DNA from 3 places in the Megasphaera sp. ASD88 genome. Region 2 is predicted to be linked to each of the others. Evidence: riboswitches for the same ligand, from Rfam matches in the RefSeq annotation. Region 2 holds a riboswitch; each other region holds the start of a gene.

Region 1 (4,864 bases), on a different contig from region 2:
GTGGAAGGAATGGCGGAAAAAGACGCCTTCCATCAAATCGCTTTCGCTGATGCGAATGCTGTCAAAGCCGTATCGCCGCAAAAAGGAGCGGGCGACAGCCAGCCCGGCGACGATGATGTCGCTGCGCTTCGGCTGCAGCCCCGCCACATGGCGTCGGCCTTCGGGGCCCATACGCCGCAATCTGTCCAGGTGATAGGACAGGCGGTCCAGCGGCACGACGCAGCCTTCGATGCGGGACGGATCGTACTCCGTCATTTCCAGCTCCATCGCCGCCAGCGTCGTCAGCGTCCCGCCTACGCCGATGAGGGACGCCGATGGTTCTATGGGCGCAGGCAGCCATTGCCGGCTGCAATAGGCTTCTAACTCGGCCAATTCCCCTTCTTCCATCTGAGCTTTTTTCGTCAGGCGCACGGCGCCCAAGGGATAGCTATGGGACCAGGCGACGACGCCGTCCCGGCCGACGGCCACTTCGCTGCTGCCGCCGCCGATATCCAGGACGACGGCCTCCTTGCCGGCTTCAACGCCGGCTGCCGCCCCGCAGAAGCTGAGAGCCGCTTCCTCCAGGCCGGAAATGCAGCGGCAGTGCCAGCCAAAACGGGCCCGTATTTCCGCCAAAAAGGCTTGGCCGTCTGCGGCTTCGCGCACTGCGCTGGTCGCGACGGCACAGACGGGAACGGATCCTAACCGGGCCTGCCATCGGGCCATGGCCGCAAGGGAGGCCTCAATCCCTTCCGGCGATAAATGCCTTGTCTCTTCTATCTGATAGCCGAGGCGCGTCGTTTCCAATTCTTTCGCCGAAAACTTCCAGCGATCATCTTCCCAGCGCCCCGTCATCAGGCGCAGGGAATTGGAGCCGATATCGACAACGGCAAATTCCTTATCCTTCATCTGTCATGTACCTCGTTCTAAACTCGGACAGCCTTTTCCAGTCGGTAAAACAAAAAGAGCATTCCAAGACAGGAATACTCTTTATTCGTCCTTATGATTACCGATATACGAAATCAATCGGCACGGCGAGCGCCGCGGCCGCCGCGTTTTGATTCGGTATTGCGTTTCAAATCCATCTGGCGTTCGTCACTTTCCTTCAGGAATTTACTAAGCCGGTCCTCGAAAGACAACGATGTAGAAGAGCGGCGATTCGAGTCAAAATTGTTGTGCTGGCGGAATTCATGTCTTGGACGGAACTCTTTCTTTTCCGGAGCCGGCTGGGTCTGTTTAATAGACAGGCCGATTTTTCCCTTATCGTCGACAGACAAAACTTTGACGTTTACTTTGTCCTGAACTTTCAAGAAATCGTGCACATCTTTTACATACTCATTAGCAACTTCAGAAATGTGGACCAAGCCCACCTTCTTGTCAGGAAGCTCTACAAAAGCGCCAAATTTTGTAATCCCTGTCACGGTGCCTTCCAATACACTGCCTACTTCGATTGTCATGTTACCTTATATTCCTCCTTGTATGCTTCAGCTTTGCTGATAACACGTATAACGCTATTATACTCATAAACGGCAAAAAATTCAATCGCAAAATAATGTAAATTCCCAAGGCAAAGCGCGTCGTCAGCGCCTGTAGGGGATTTCTCCCGGCTCGGCCAGTCCGAACTGTTCCCGCGCCTGTTTTTCCACGGCGTCAGGGGACAGCAGCTGTTCTTTTCTGTCCTTCAGCCGCTGGTTTTCTTCCGTCAAGGCCTGCTCCTGCTGCAGCGTCCGCTCCATATCCTCATGAATCTGCCACATCTGATACATGCGCAGGCACAGGAAGACCCCGCCGACCAGCAGTATGAGAAGGACGATGCCCTTGTACAGCGTCATCCCCTTCTTTTTTTTCGTACGCCGCCGGCGCACCGTCCTGGTACGTCGGAGCCGTCCATCCCGTTTTTCCGTCATGATTCCGCTCCTTTAACGTAAGCGCTGCAATGCGCATGCTATAAGTATACCTTCATTTTCACGTAAGATAAAGTTTTTTCTCGATTTAATACGGCCCACTTTCGCAAATGCCGCTGATATTATATAATAGAACGTAAACTATGAAGAAACAGAGGTCTTTGCTCATGAGATATGCACCGATTACTCCTGAAATTTTAAAAAAACTGGAAGCTGTCGCCGGCCCTAAAAACGTCGTGACAGATCCGGATAAAATGCAGCCCTATTCCCACGACGAAGTGACCGACCCGGCGTACCACCACATGCCCGAAGCCGTCGTCTTTGCCGAAACGGCCGAGCAGGTCGCCGCCGTCGTCCAGCTGGCCAACGCCTATCATTTTCCCGTCGTGCCCCGCGGGCCGGCACAGGCCTGGCCTGCGGCGCCGTGCCCATTTACGGTGGCGTCGTCCTGTCCCTGGAAAAGATGAACCGCATTCTGGAAATTAACGAAGACGCCTTATATGCCGTCGTAGAGCCGGGCGTCCGCACGTCGGACCTGCAGGACGCAGCCGAAGCCAAGGGTCTGTTCTACGCCGGCGACCCCTGCAGCGGCGACTCCTGCTTTATCGGCGGCAATATCGCCACCAACGCCGGAGGCAACCGGGCCGTCAAATACGGTACGACGCGCCATCAGGTATACGACGTGGAAATCGTCAATCCGACGGGCCGCATCGTCCAGCTCGGCGCACGCCTGCAGAAGCAATCGACAGGCTACTGCCTCGAGCAGCTGGTCATTGGCTCGGAAGGCACGCTGGGCATCATCACCAAGGCGACAGTCAAGCTCCTGCCGAAGCCAAAATACGCCCTCGATCTGCTGGCTGTTTTCGATTCGCCGGAACAAGCCATCGGCACCGTCGGAGCCATTTTAAAGCAAGGCATCGTCCCGACCTGCGTCGAATACATGGACAATATTACGATCCGATCGGTAGAAAAATATCTCCATGAAAAGCTGCAGGGCAGTGATTCGGGAAATTACCTCATCGTCGAAGTCGAAGGCATCAATGACGACGACCTGGACGACAAGGCCGTCGCCTTAGACGAGCTCTGCACGCAGCACGGCGCGTCGTCGGTCCTCGTCGCCGACCACAATAAAATCTGGCAGGCCCGCAAGGCCTTTGCCGAGGCAGTCCGCGCCGAAAGTCTCATCGTCAGCAAAGAAGACGTCGTCGTCCCCGTCGACCAGGAACCGCTCCTGCTGGCGGAAATTCTCCGCCTGGCCGGCAAATACGGCCTGATCACCCGCATTGCCAGCCACGCCGGCGACGGCAACATCCATCTCAACATCTTAAAGCCCGACGATACGCCCTACGAAGACTGGGCCCGCCGGGTCGAACAAAACCAGCAGGAGCTGTACGCCTTCATCTACGCCCACGGCGGCCGCTTATCGGGCGAGCACGGCATCGGCTTTAAGCGCAAGCACTTGATGGAAGAATTTACCAATCCCGACGAGCTGGCCATGATGAAAGCCATCAAAAAGGCCCTGGACCCCAACAATATCCTCAATCCGGGCAAAATATTCGACATGGAATAGGCCTGTCCCAGCCCGGCCGGCTGCGGCGGCTCTTGCCAAGGATAGCCATTCTGTGTATAATGATTCATGTAGTCATATATCTTCAGGGCAGGGTGAAATTCCCGATCGGCGGTATAGTCCGCGAACGCTACGGCGTAGGAGCCATGTGCTCGTGATTTGGTGCGATTCCAAAACCGACAGTATAGTCTGGATGGAAGAAGATACGATGGAGCTGCCGCCGCGCAGCTTGTGTTGTGTTGACCAAAAAGCCCTGACGCTGCTGGACAGACCGTCAGGGCTTTATCATATTCAGGAGGTTTTATTGTGGCAAAGGAAAACAGAAAATTCAATACCGTAGAAGAAGCAATCGAAGAATTGCAAGCCGGGCACATCATCATCGTCACCGACGACCCGGATAGAGAAAATGAAGGCGACTTTATCTGCGCCGCCCAGTACTGCACGACAGAAAACATGAACTTTATGGCAACGCACGGCAAGGGCCTCATCTGCATGCCCATGAGCATCGAATACGCCCGCAAGCTCGGTTTGCCGCCGATGGTAAGCGACAATACGGACAATCACGAAACGGCCTTCACCGTCTCCATCGACCATGTCGATACGACGACGGGCATTTCCGCCGTAGAACGGGCTCTGACGGCCCGCAAATGCACGGAAGAAACGGCCCGTCCCGAAGACTTCCGCCGTCCCGGCCATAACTTCCCCTTAATCGCCAAGCGCGGCGGAGTCCTGGCCCGCAACGGCCATACGGAAGCGACGGTCGACCTCATGCGCCTCGCCGGCCTGAAGCAAGTCGGCCTGTGCTGCGAAATCATGGCCGACGACGGCACGATGATGCAGACGCCGCAGCTGTGGGAATTGGCCGACAAGTACAATTTAAAATTCATCACTATTCACGACCTGCAGAACTACTGCCGCCGTCACGACAAGCACGTCGTCCGCGAAGCCGTCGCTAAGATGCCGACGAAATTCGGCGAATTCAAAATTTACGGCTACGTCAACGACCTGACGGGCGAACACCACGTCGCCCTCGTCAAAGGCGACATCGGCGACGGTAAAAACCTGCTCTGCCGCGTCCACTCCGAATGCCTGACCGGCGACGTATTCGGCTCGTGCCGCTGCGACTGCGGCGAACAGCTGGCCGCTGCCATGACCCAGATCAACGCCGAAGGCCGGGGCATTCTCCTCTACATGCGCCAGGAAGGCCGGGGCATCGGCCTCATCAACAAGCTGAAGGCCTACGTCCTTCAGGAACAGGGCTATGACACCGTAGAAGCCAATGAAAAGCTGGGCTTTGCGCCAGACCTGCGCGAATATTGGATCGGCGCTCAGATTCTGCAGGATTTGGGAGCCAAAGAACTGCGCCTGCTGACGAACAACCCGGAAAAAATCTACGGCCTTGAAGGCTTCGGCG
Region 2 (4,864 bases):
GTCATCTGCTCCGGCGTAAAGCGCGTTACCGTCAGCTGGCCGTGCTGGCCTACAGCGGCTCCTACATCTAATTTTCCGTTTGCTTTGAGGGGCAAATCAACTGTGGGATTGTCGATATAGCCCCGTACTTTATTGGAATCGAAGGCGTCGACGTGAACGGCTCCTAATGGGCCGTCGCCGGCAAATTTAAGGGAAACGCCTTCATGATTTTTATAGTCTCCGGCCAGGAGGAGCGCTCCCGTCATGGCCCGGCCCAAGGCGGCGCAGGCCACAGGCGACAAATGATGCCGCTGCCGCGCCGTTTCTGTTATGCGGCGCGTCTGGGCGATAGAAACGCGAATTAACTCGTCTGATGTATAATGGACGATCTGGTCTTCAATATGCATCCTGTTCTGATATCCTTTCTACATAAAATCTGAATCTAATTATACTACACCTGCGAGTATTTTTCACTACTAATTTGGCAGGTCGGAAAAACTGTGCTGCCCGCTGCCGGACTCTTTCGCCGTGCCGGCAGGATTTCTCCCTTCCGCATGGAATTATGTATATAAGAAACGGAAAAAGGGGGCATTACTATGGCAGACGAAAAGAAGGAATATACGGCGGCAGACGGCCGGGATATCCTGATCATTCCGCCGTCGGCACCGCTGGATACGGCAGAAGACGAAGATCCGGAAACGCCCTACCTGGCTTCGGATATGTACCGGCGCATCGTCGCGCTCATCAACAATTTTGAATCGGACATGCCCGACGACATGCAGGCCGGCGGCCGCCTCGTATCGGCCGGCAACATTACCTTCAGCATTCAGGACGTAGGCTTTTGGGACCCGAACATGATCGTCTTCTACGGCGAACTATCTGACGGCTCTCATGTCGAATTGGTTCAGCACTTGTCTCAGCTGAACCTGCTTCTCGTCGCCGTCAAGCGGACCGACGATACGGATAAGCCGCGGCGGATTATCGGCTTTACGACGAAAGACGAGCCTGATACGGAGCCTGCGGCAGAATAACTGCATACGGCGTATAAAAGAGGCTGGTGCGCGAAGAAATTCTTCGGCATCAGCCTCTTGCGTTTTCTTACAGTTCTTTTATGAGGTTGACCATTTCGATAGCCGCTGTCGCTACGTCGAAGCCCTTGTTGCCCGCTTTCGTGCCGGCCCGTTCGATAGCCTGTTCGATATTTTCCGTCGTAATGACGCCGAACATGATAGGCACGCCTGTCTTCAGGGACGCCTGAGCAATGCCCTTGGCTGCTTCATTGCAGACCAGGTCGTAGTGGCTCGTCGCGCCGCGGATGACTGCGCCGAGGCAGATAACGGCGTCGTATTTGCCCGATTCGGCCATTTTCTGGGCGATGAGGGGAATTTCAAAGGAGCCGGGAACCCAGGCCGTCGTGATGTCGTCGTCGCTTACGCCGTGACGATGGAGGGCGTCGTATGCGCCGCCGAGGAGCTTGCTGCAGATAAATTCGTTGAAACGCGCTACGACGATACCAAACTTAGAACCAGAACCAATTAATTGACCTTCTTTAATGTGTGCCATAGTAGAACACTCTCCTATTCTGAAATAGTATTTTAAAATCCATTTTCCAACAGCGTTTCCATTGTGATGCCGGAACGTTTGCCCGTATGGGCTGTTGTAAAGCTATGGACATATTTCCCAATTACGTCGGTTTCCAAATTGACGACGGCGCCGGGATGCTTGTCGATGAGCGTCGTATTGGCCATCGTATGGGGAATGATGGAAACGGAAAATTGGCTGTTGCCTACGGAAACGACGGTCAGGCTGATGCCGTCGATAGCGATAGAACCTTTTTCGACGATGAACGGCTCCATGTCCTTGGGAATGGAAATCGTAATGACCCGGGCGATGCCGTCGGCGGCGATGCGGGCAATATGGCCGACGCCGTCGATATGACCGCTGACAATGTGGCCGCCCAGCCTGCCGCCGACCTGCATAGCCCGTTCCAGGTTGACCTTAGAGCCGCTCTTGATATCGCTCAGGGACGAACGGCGCATCGTTTCGTGCATGACGTCGGCCGTGAAGGACGAATCCGTCATGGAGGTCACCGTCAGGCAGACGCCGTTGACGGCGATGCTGTCTCCGAGCTGCGTCCCTTCCAGTACCTTACGGGCCTGAATCGTCAGCTTTATCGAGTCGGGACGGCGGTCCATCTGGCCGACGGTGCCCAGTTCCTCAATGATGCCAGTGAACATAAGCTCCCTCCCTGTTCGCATTATACGCTGTAATCAAAATATTGCCGTCGTGCAGCTCGACCGAATCGTAAGCCAGGGGCAGGCATTCGTCGAGGGAATCGACGCCGTGGCCGCCGACTGACGACAGGGCCTGTTCGCCGCCGATGACTTTGTCGCCGATAAAGGCGTATATCTTATCGACGAGCTTGTGGTCGAAGAAGGTCCCCTGAATCTTGCTGCCCCCTTCGACGAGGATGCTCTGCAGGCCCTGCTTGTACAGCAAGTCCAGAGCAGCCGGCAAATCGATGTGACGATCCTTGTTCAGCGGAGCCAGCAGGACGGTGACGCCCATGTTTTTCAATTCTCTCATTTTTTCTACCGGGCAGAGGGACGTCGTCACGACGATGGTCGGCGACGTCTTATCCGTCAGGACGAGGGAATTGAGGGGAATGTGGCCCTGCGAATCCATGATGATGCGCACCGGCTGGTGAGGCTCGTCATGGGCTTCGCGGCGGATGCGGCAGGTCAGCAGCGGATTGTCAAGCTTGACCGTATTGATGCCGACGAGGATGCCGTCGTAGATAGAGCGCAGGTAGTGGCCGTAATTGCGGGCCCATTGATTTGTAATCCACTGGGATTTTCCCGTCCGCGAGGCGATGCAGCCGTCGAGGCTCTGCGCTATTTTGACGGCGATAAACGGCTTCTGCACCATCATATTTTTAATGAATACTTCGTTCAGCTGAGCGGCTTCCTTGGAAAGCAGCCCGATTTCGACAGGTATGCCGGCCTGCCGGAGGATGGCCGCTCCCTTTCCCGCTACGAGGGGGTTGGGGTCCAGCATGGCGATGACGACCTTGCCGACTCCCTTTTCCACGAGCGTGCGGGCGCAGGGCGGCGTCCGCCCGTAATGCGCGCAGGGTTCCAGCGTAACGTATACCGTCGCGCCCTTCGCCTTGTCGCCGGCTTCGCGCAGGGCCCATACTTCCGCATGGGGCGTGCCGGCCTGGCGATGATAGCCCGTGCCGACGATTTCGCCGTCTTTTACGATGACGCAGCCGACGGCCGGATTCGGCGTTGTATACCCTAAAGCCAGCTTTGCCAGCTCCAGGGCTTTTCTCATATAATCTACCGGTTCCAAATCTGTCATTCCTTTCCTGATAGATTTTATTATAAAAAATAAAAAGGCTACGGGTATGGAAACCCAATAGCCTTTTGCGCACAACAAAAATAAACGAAATGTCGTCTTTTCCCATCCAGACTATACTGTCGGTACCGAAATCGCATCGGTTCAGCCCCGCTTACGCCAGGCTAGCGGACTATACCGCCGGTCAGGAATTGAAAGCTGCCCTTTCTCACCTTGCCCCAAAGACTATTATTCATATCCACCTATGATTTTAGCACATAAGGGATAGAAATACAAGTACAGACTTCTTACCGCAGCGCGGCGATGGCTGCAGCCCGGTCTGCCGCTCCAAATACGGCGCTGCCGGCGACGAGGAAGGTAGCGCCGGCTTCCTTGACGGACTGTACTGTATCGGCGTTGACGCCGCCGTCTACTTCTACGACGGCTTCCGTGTTGCCGACGGAATCGAGCAGCGCCCTGGCTTCGCGGATTTTATCCGGCGAATAGGGAATGAATTTCTGACCGCCGAAGCCGGGATTGACGCTCATGATGAGGATCATATCGAGCTGCGCCGCCACGCAGGATAAAGACGATACAGGCGTAGCCGGATTCAAGGCGACACCGCAGTTCATGCCGGCGCTGCGGATATGCTGCAGCGTGCTGTCCAGGTGAGGACACGCTTCCTGATGGACTGTAACGTACTGCACGCCGGCTTTTGCCAGGCCGTCTACGTATACGTCGGGATGTTCGACCATCAAATGGGCGTCGAAGGGAATGGAAACGTGCTTCCGCAAGGCGGCGATGATCGGCACGCCGAACGTCAGGTTCGGCACGAAATGGCCGTCCATCATATCGAGATGGATGCAGTCTGCTCCCTTTGATTCTACGTCTTTAATTTCTTCAGCCAGCCGGGAAAAATCGGCGGACAAAATAGAAGGACAAATGTGTATCATACCTATCGGTTCCTTTCGAGAATAGAATTGACGATTTTGCAGTACGTTTCATACCGTTCTTTCTGTATCTTGCCTTCGGCAACGGCATCCTTTACGGGGCAGTCTGGCTCCGACAAGTGGAGGCACGACGAAAAGCGGCAGCGTCCGCCGTAAGGCGTCATGTCGGGAAATAAGGCGAAGACTTCCCCTTTGTCGAGGTGCTCGAATTCCAGTGAGCTGAATCCCGGCGTATCGATGACATACGTATCGCCTTCCAGCTGCATGATTTCCGAGTGCCTCGTCGTATGGCGGCCCCGTTTTATTTTTTCGCTGACCGAGCCGACAGACAGGTCCCGCCCTAAAATCTGGGACAACAGGCTCGACTTCCCGACGCCGGACGGCCCGGCAAATACGGTCATCTTATGAGGAAGCAAAGCCTTGATGGCGTCCAGCCCTTCGCCGGTAACGGCAGACACAAGATAGACATCATAGCCGCAGGTTTCATAAAAGGCTTTATAGGCTTCCGCCGTCTCACGGTCTAAATCGCACTTGTTAAAGCACAGCTTCGGATGAACGCCGCCGTATTCGCAGGTCATGAGCAGCTTGTCGACGAG
Region 3 (4,864 bases), on a different contig from region 2:
CACGCGCGATATTAAAATAAGTTTCACTGCTTACACTCATAGTATATCACGTTTTCCAAAAAAATCTACCGAAAAAACGCGATTTTTCCAAAAAACTGCATATTATGTATACGTTTTTTTAATACATAAACCATGTCCAATACTTTTATTTCATCATTCGATACCAAAAGCGCCGTTTACTACGTTATATTATGAACGTTGGTCATACCAGATTATGTAATTTTTCACAATTCATTTTTTTGCCCTTCGCCGACGTTTAAGGCCTGCAAGATACGGCGTCTTTGTTCGTATTGCCGCCGGTACATGGCCGTGTTGTCCTTGTTCGGCCCAAAGGTCTTGTGGACAGCGAGCTGCCGCTGGAGGGCCTGCTTGAGGTCGGCAATGTCGCCGGCTCCATAGGCCGCTACAATGCAGTTCGTCGGCACGGCGCCGCCGGCGACGCGCAGCGTTGATACCTGCGTGTCCAGCATGTCAGCCTTGATCTGGTTCCACAAATCGTCGCGGCTGCCCCCTTCCGTAATGGTCAGCGTCGTCAAGTCGATGCCTGCCGCCCGGTACCGGTCGGTGACCTCCATGTAATCGTAGCCGATGCCTTCGAGGACGCAGCGCCACATCGCCCCCTGGTCCGAGTCGAGGGTCAGGCCCGTGAAGGTACCGCGCACATGGGGGAAATCGCCGTTGCCGCCCGTCAGGTAGGGAATGAACATCGCCCCGTCGCAGCCCGCTGGATGGCGTTCCGCTAACTTATCCAGCTCGGCGTAGTATTCGTCGTCTTCGCGGCGGCAGACAGAGTCCTTAAACCAGCGCAGGGCCAGGCCGCCGGTCCGCACCATGCCCCAATAGAAATACGTCCCCGGCAAGGTGCCCGAATTGAAGATGAGGCCGCTTCCCGGTACGGACAATTCGGGGATGATGCCGTCCGTAGCGGCGCAGAACATAGCGCACGTGCCGGCTACGTCGACGGCCTTGCCCGCTTCCAGAATGCCGCTGCCCATCATGGATTCCATCGTATCGCCGGCGCCGGCGCAGATGGGAATGCCGGCGGGAAAGCCCGTTTCCAGGGCGTCGGCTTCGCAGAGACGGCCAATAATGTCCCAGGGCTTGACGATGCGCGGCATGTATTTCTTGTCGATGCCCAGGATGCGCAGCTGCTCATCGGACCACTCCTTGGTCACGACGTTGTAACCCAGGCCCCAGCCGGACATAGCGCCCCAGTCGATAAAGGCGTCTTCTCCCTGCAATCCGGCCAGATGCATGAGGACGTACGGGCAGTTGTGGACGAACTTGACGCCCTTTTCCTTAAAGGCCGGAATATGCTTCATGAACCAGCGGGCAAACATGGCCGGGAACATGACGTTCGGCTCGGCGTTGCCCGTTTCGGCCGCCCAGATATCCAGCTTCAAGGCCTTCAGCCCTTCTACGTCGTCGGCCGTGCGGCTGTCCAGATAATTGACGTACGGCGTCACGGCGTTTCCTTCGGCGTCGATGCCGGCGATGCCGCAGATGATGCCGTCGCCCATGATAGCCCGCACCGCCGCCGGGGAAATCCCCTTTTCTTCCAGCTGGCGGCTGCACGACGCCATGCACTGCTTGATGAGGCGGTAATATTCATCTACGTCCATCTGCACCCAGCCGGGATGAGGATAATACAGCGTCGTCTTAGCCGTATCCATAGCTACGCATTCCATGTCCTCGCTGTACACGGCGACCTTTACGCTCTGCGTCCCGGCGTCAAATCCCAAATAATATTTCTTTTCCATATCCATTACCTGCCCTTCTATCTTGCGGCAAATCAAAAAAAGGCCGGAATACATCCAGCCTTTTCGCACTTGAGAACGGCACGGCAAACACACCTGTGCCACGCCCGAAGTCTTTTCTCATCCAGACTATACTGTCGGTCCCGGAATTTCGCCGGGTCAGCTCCCTCAGGAGGTTGCGGACTATCACCGCCGGTCAGGACTCTGAAAGGATTTCCCTTTCTCACCTTGCCTCAAAGACTAAATATATTAATGTAAATATATTATGTATTTTTTACATATATATCATACTACGATGGAATGGAAAAAACAAGTAAGACGACGGCAAAAGCAAAGCCCGCCCGGTGAAACGCCTTTGTCCAGACGCCGGTGCCCTATTCACCGCGCTGCGCTCCATAGTGCTCCTGCAGATATACTTCCGTAAACTCGATGAACCGTTCCAGCAGCGGCGACAAGAACTGGTTCTTTTTCCAGACCATGTAGCTGCCGTTTTCGATGAACGGCTTCATAGGGCGCATGCACAAGCCCGGCAAGACCGTGTCGAAGTCCAGCCCCAAGGCCAGGCCGACGCCGTTGTCCGTCAGGACCATCTTGTTGTATGCCGACAGATTCATGTACACGGCCAGGCGCACGTCGGACTGCCATCGCCCCAGCCAGGCTTCGACCTGATTTTTTACGGACAAGCGGGCCGGCATGATGAGGCGCTGCCCGGCCAGATCCTGCGGCTCGACGGCCTCCTTCGCCGCCATGGGATGATCCTGCCGCATCAGCACGGTCCAGCGGTCCTTGAGAGGCATGCGCAGGTAGCTGTACTTGCTCACGTCTACGGGCTCAATGAGTAGTCCGAAATCGAGGGTTCCCTGCTCGATGCGCTCCTTCACGTCGTCGGCAATGCCCGTATACAAGGTAAACTGCACCTCTCCATAGGCCTGCTGAAAGGCCGCCATGACCTTGGCCATAGGCTCCAGATTCTTCGTCTCGCCGCAGCCGATGGCGATTTCGCCGGAAATGACCTCGTCCTGCCGCGACACTTCCTTCGCCGTCTTTTCGGCCAGGTCGACGAGCTCCTGGGCCCGGCGGCGCAGTATCATGCCCTCCTCAGTCAGTATGATGCTGTGCTTGCTGCGCTTGAACAGGGACACGCCGAACTCTTCCTCCATCTGCATGAGCTGGCGCGACAAGGTAGGCTGCGTGATGTGCAGCATCTTGGCCGCCTTCGTAATATTCTCTTCTCTGGCAACGACTAAAAAATACTTCAGCACGCGCAGTTCCATGTCCCATTCCCCTTTCGGCAAACATCCCTCGAACCTTGAAGGCCATTCTTAAAATATATACGTAATCGTATCATTTTTCCCCATAAAATTCAATCTTGGAGCTGCTGCAAGGAAAAAGGGCCTTCTCCTCTGCGGGAAAAAGCCCTCTCTCGTTTATTTATTGATGATCTTTCCGATATTCTTCAATTCGATGGAAATGGTGCCGTCGGGATTATTGATAAACTGGATATAGTCCGTGTTTTCGATGTATTCCGACGGGAAAATGATTTCAATGCCCGTGTCGGTCTTGATCTTGTGGCTGCGGCCGGCCCGTTCGGCAAAGGCCTTGGCGATAGGCACGTCGGCAGGCAGCTTGGCCTCCTCCAGCTGTGCGGCAAATTCATTCCGCATAGCCTGCGAACCGGCGAACACCTCGGCCCCCAGATCCTGCGGCGAAAAGGCTTCGGCCGTCTCGGCGTTTTCGACGAGGTAATTCTTGGCCTTCGATAAGACCTCCACCGTATTTCCGCCGTGATCCTCAGCGACCTTGGCGGCAATCTTGCTGACCAGCTTGACGGCATCCCTGGCCGAAATGACTGACGTGCACTGCAGGAGCCGTTCCGGCAGGATATAGACGTCTTCCCCGTCCATCTGCCGCTTCTTGTCGACAAAGCGGATGGAGAAATCGCCGCAGTGTATGAGGGCGTAGGCCTCTATCTTCTGAGACGCGCCGGGCAGGATAGCGTAATGCTTGATAAGCTTGTTGTACACCGCCCCGTCGTCGTCCAATATCTGATGGGTGTAGGCCGTCTTGTTGTCCAGCAGGAGCACGCCGATGCAGCGCACGTCGGCGTCGTCATTGAAATCGACGACGAGGACGTCCAGCGACGACGGCCCGTCACAGTGCGACAAGATGTCGTAGAGCTGCCGCGCCGTCTGCGCGGCGAACTCGTCGAAGCTGATTTCTCCACCGATGAGCTGCTGCAGCAGGGCCTGATAATTACTCGTCGCGTAAAATACGCCCGTCTGCTGGCCTGCGTCCTGCAGGATGCGGTTCATGCGCTTGTCCACGTATTCGTACACGACGTCGCTGCTGAAATCGAGGTCCTTCTGCGACAAGATGCACATGTTCGTATTGAAATCCAATATATGTAAAATCGCTTTTTGTATCATCATACGTATCTGTTGTTTCCTCCTGTTTATCCTTTATGCAGGGTAAAGACCGTCGCCTCGCGGGAGCAGAATACCCGGAAGGGCAGCCAATGGCCCGTGCCGCGGTTGACGTAGCCGTATGAGCCGCCCTGGCGGTACATGCCGCGCAGGTACTTGAAGCCGACGGACTCGACGACAGGCCCGATAAGGGCGAACTGGGCGCCGTGGGTGTGGCCGCACATCGTCAAGGGAATGCGCCGTTCAAAGCCTTCGTCGATGAAATCGGAATGATGCGCCAGCATGACGACGAAGGCCGATTCGGGCACGCCGTCCAAAGCATGAGCCACGTACTCCCGCCGCTGGGCCGTAAAGGCTTCGTCGCCGCGGGCAAAGCTGTAGTCTACGCCGGCAACGTAAAAGGGAGCGGCATCCTGGCCGGACCGTTCGGCCAAGCCCTCTCCCCGCCCGGCCGACGCCTCTACGGCGCTGTTGCGCAAAATGCGTACCGGTGTCGTTTCCAGCAAGGCCGTAATGGCCTCAAGGCCGCGGTAATACTCGTGATTGCCGTAGCAGTAATCTATGCCGTCGGGAAATTTCGCCGCCATCTCCCGCAGCACGTCGCCGCACTGCGGCAGGAGGGACAGCTCGTCGATGAGGTCGCCCGTAATTTCCACGCGGTTTACCCTCTCCGCCGCCAGCGCC

What was found. A riboswitch is a leader RNA that binds a small molecule or an ion and turns the genes downstream of it on or off. The one in region 2 is predicted to bind FMN.
Region 1: it holds a riboswitch for FMN, as region 2 does, so the genes downstream of both, CJ260_RS03430 (bifunctional 3,4-dihydroxy-2-butanone-4-phosphate synthase/GTP cyclohydrolase II) here and ribD (bifunctional diaminohydroxyphosphoribosylaminopyrimidine deaminase/5-amino-6-(5-phosphoribosylamino)uracil reductase RibD) in region 2, are expected to answer to the same signal.
Region 3: it holds a riboswitch for FMN, as region 2 does, so the genes downstream of both, CJ260_RS06785 (FGGY-family carbohydrate kinase) here and ribD (bifunctional diaminohydroxyphosphoribosylaminopyrimidine deaminase/5-amino-6-(5-phosphoribosylamino)uracil reductase RibD) in region 2, are expected to answer to the same signal.

The regions. Positions count from the first base shown of each region.
Region 1 is NZ_NQXW01000003.1:101,316-106,179, reverse strand. Features, by position in the region: gene CJ260_RS03450 (phosphatase) at 1-888, opposite strand, end outside; gene CJ260_RS03445 (S1 domain-containing RNA-binding protein) at 1,002-1,436, opposite strand; gene CJ260_RS03440 (septum formation initiator family protein) at 1,560-1,886, opposite strand; partial or broken gene CJ260_RS03435 (FAD-binding oxidoreductase) at 2,051-3,453, shown strand; FMN riboswitch at 3,528-3,659, shown strand; gene CJ260_RS03430 (bifunctional 3,4-dihydroxy-2-butanone-4-phosphate synthase/GTP cyclohydrolase II) at 3,757-4,864, shown strand, end outside.
Region 2 is NZ_NQXW01000001.1:232,324-237,187, reverse strand. Features, by position in the region: gene hslO (Hsp33 family molecular chaperone HslO) at 1-386, opposite strand, end outside; gene CJ260_RS01270 (DUF6173 family protein) at 576-1,010, shown strand; gene ribE (6,7-dimethyl-8-ribityllumazine synthase) at 1,078-1,542, opposite strand; gene CJ260_RS01260 (riboflavin synthase) at 1,575-2,216, opposite strand; gene ribD (bifunctional diaminohydroxyphosphoribosylaminopyrimidine deaminase/5-amino-6-(5-phosphoribosylamino)uracil reductase RibD) at 2,197-3,333, opposite strand; FMN riboswitch at 3,433-3,569, opposite strand; gene rpe (ribulose-phosphate 3-epimerase) at 3,627-4,271, opposite strand; gene rsgA (ribosome small subunit-dependent GTPase A) at 4,274-4,864, opposite strand, start outside.
Region 3 is NZ_NQXW01000010.1:7,428-12,291, forward strand. Features, by position in the region: gene CJ260_RS06785 (FGGY-family carbohydrate kinase) at 225-1,766, opposite strand; FMN riboswitch at 1,866-2,002, opposite strand; gene CJ260_RS06790 (LysR family transcriptional regulator) at 2,132-3,031, opposite strand; gene CJ260_RS06795 (nucleoid-associated protein) at 3,185-4,186, opposite strand; gene CJ260_RS06800 (metallophosphoesterase) at 4,210-4,864, opposite strand, start outside.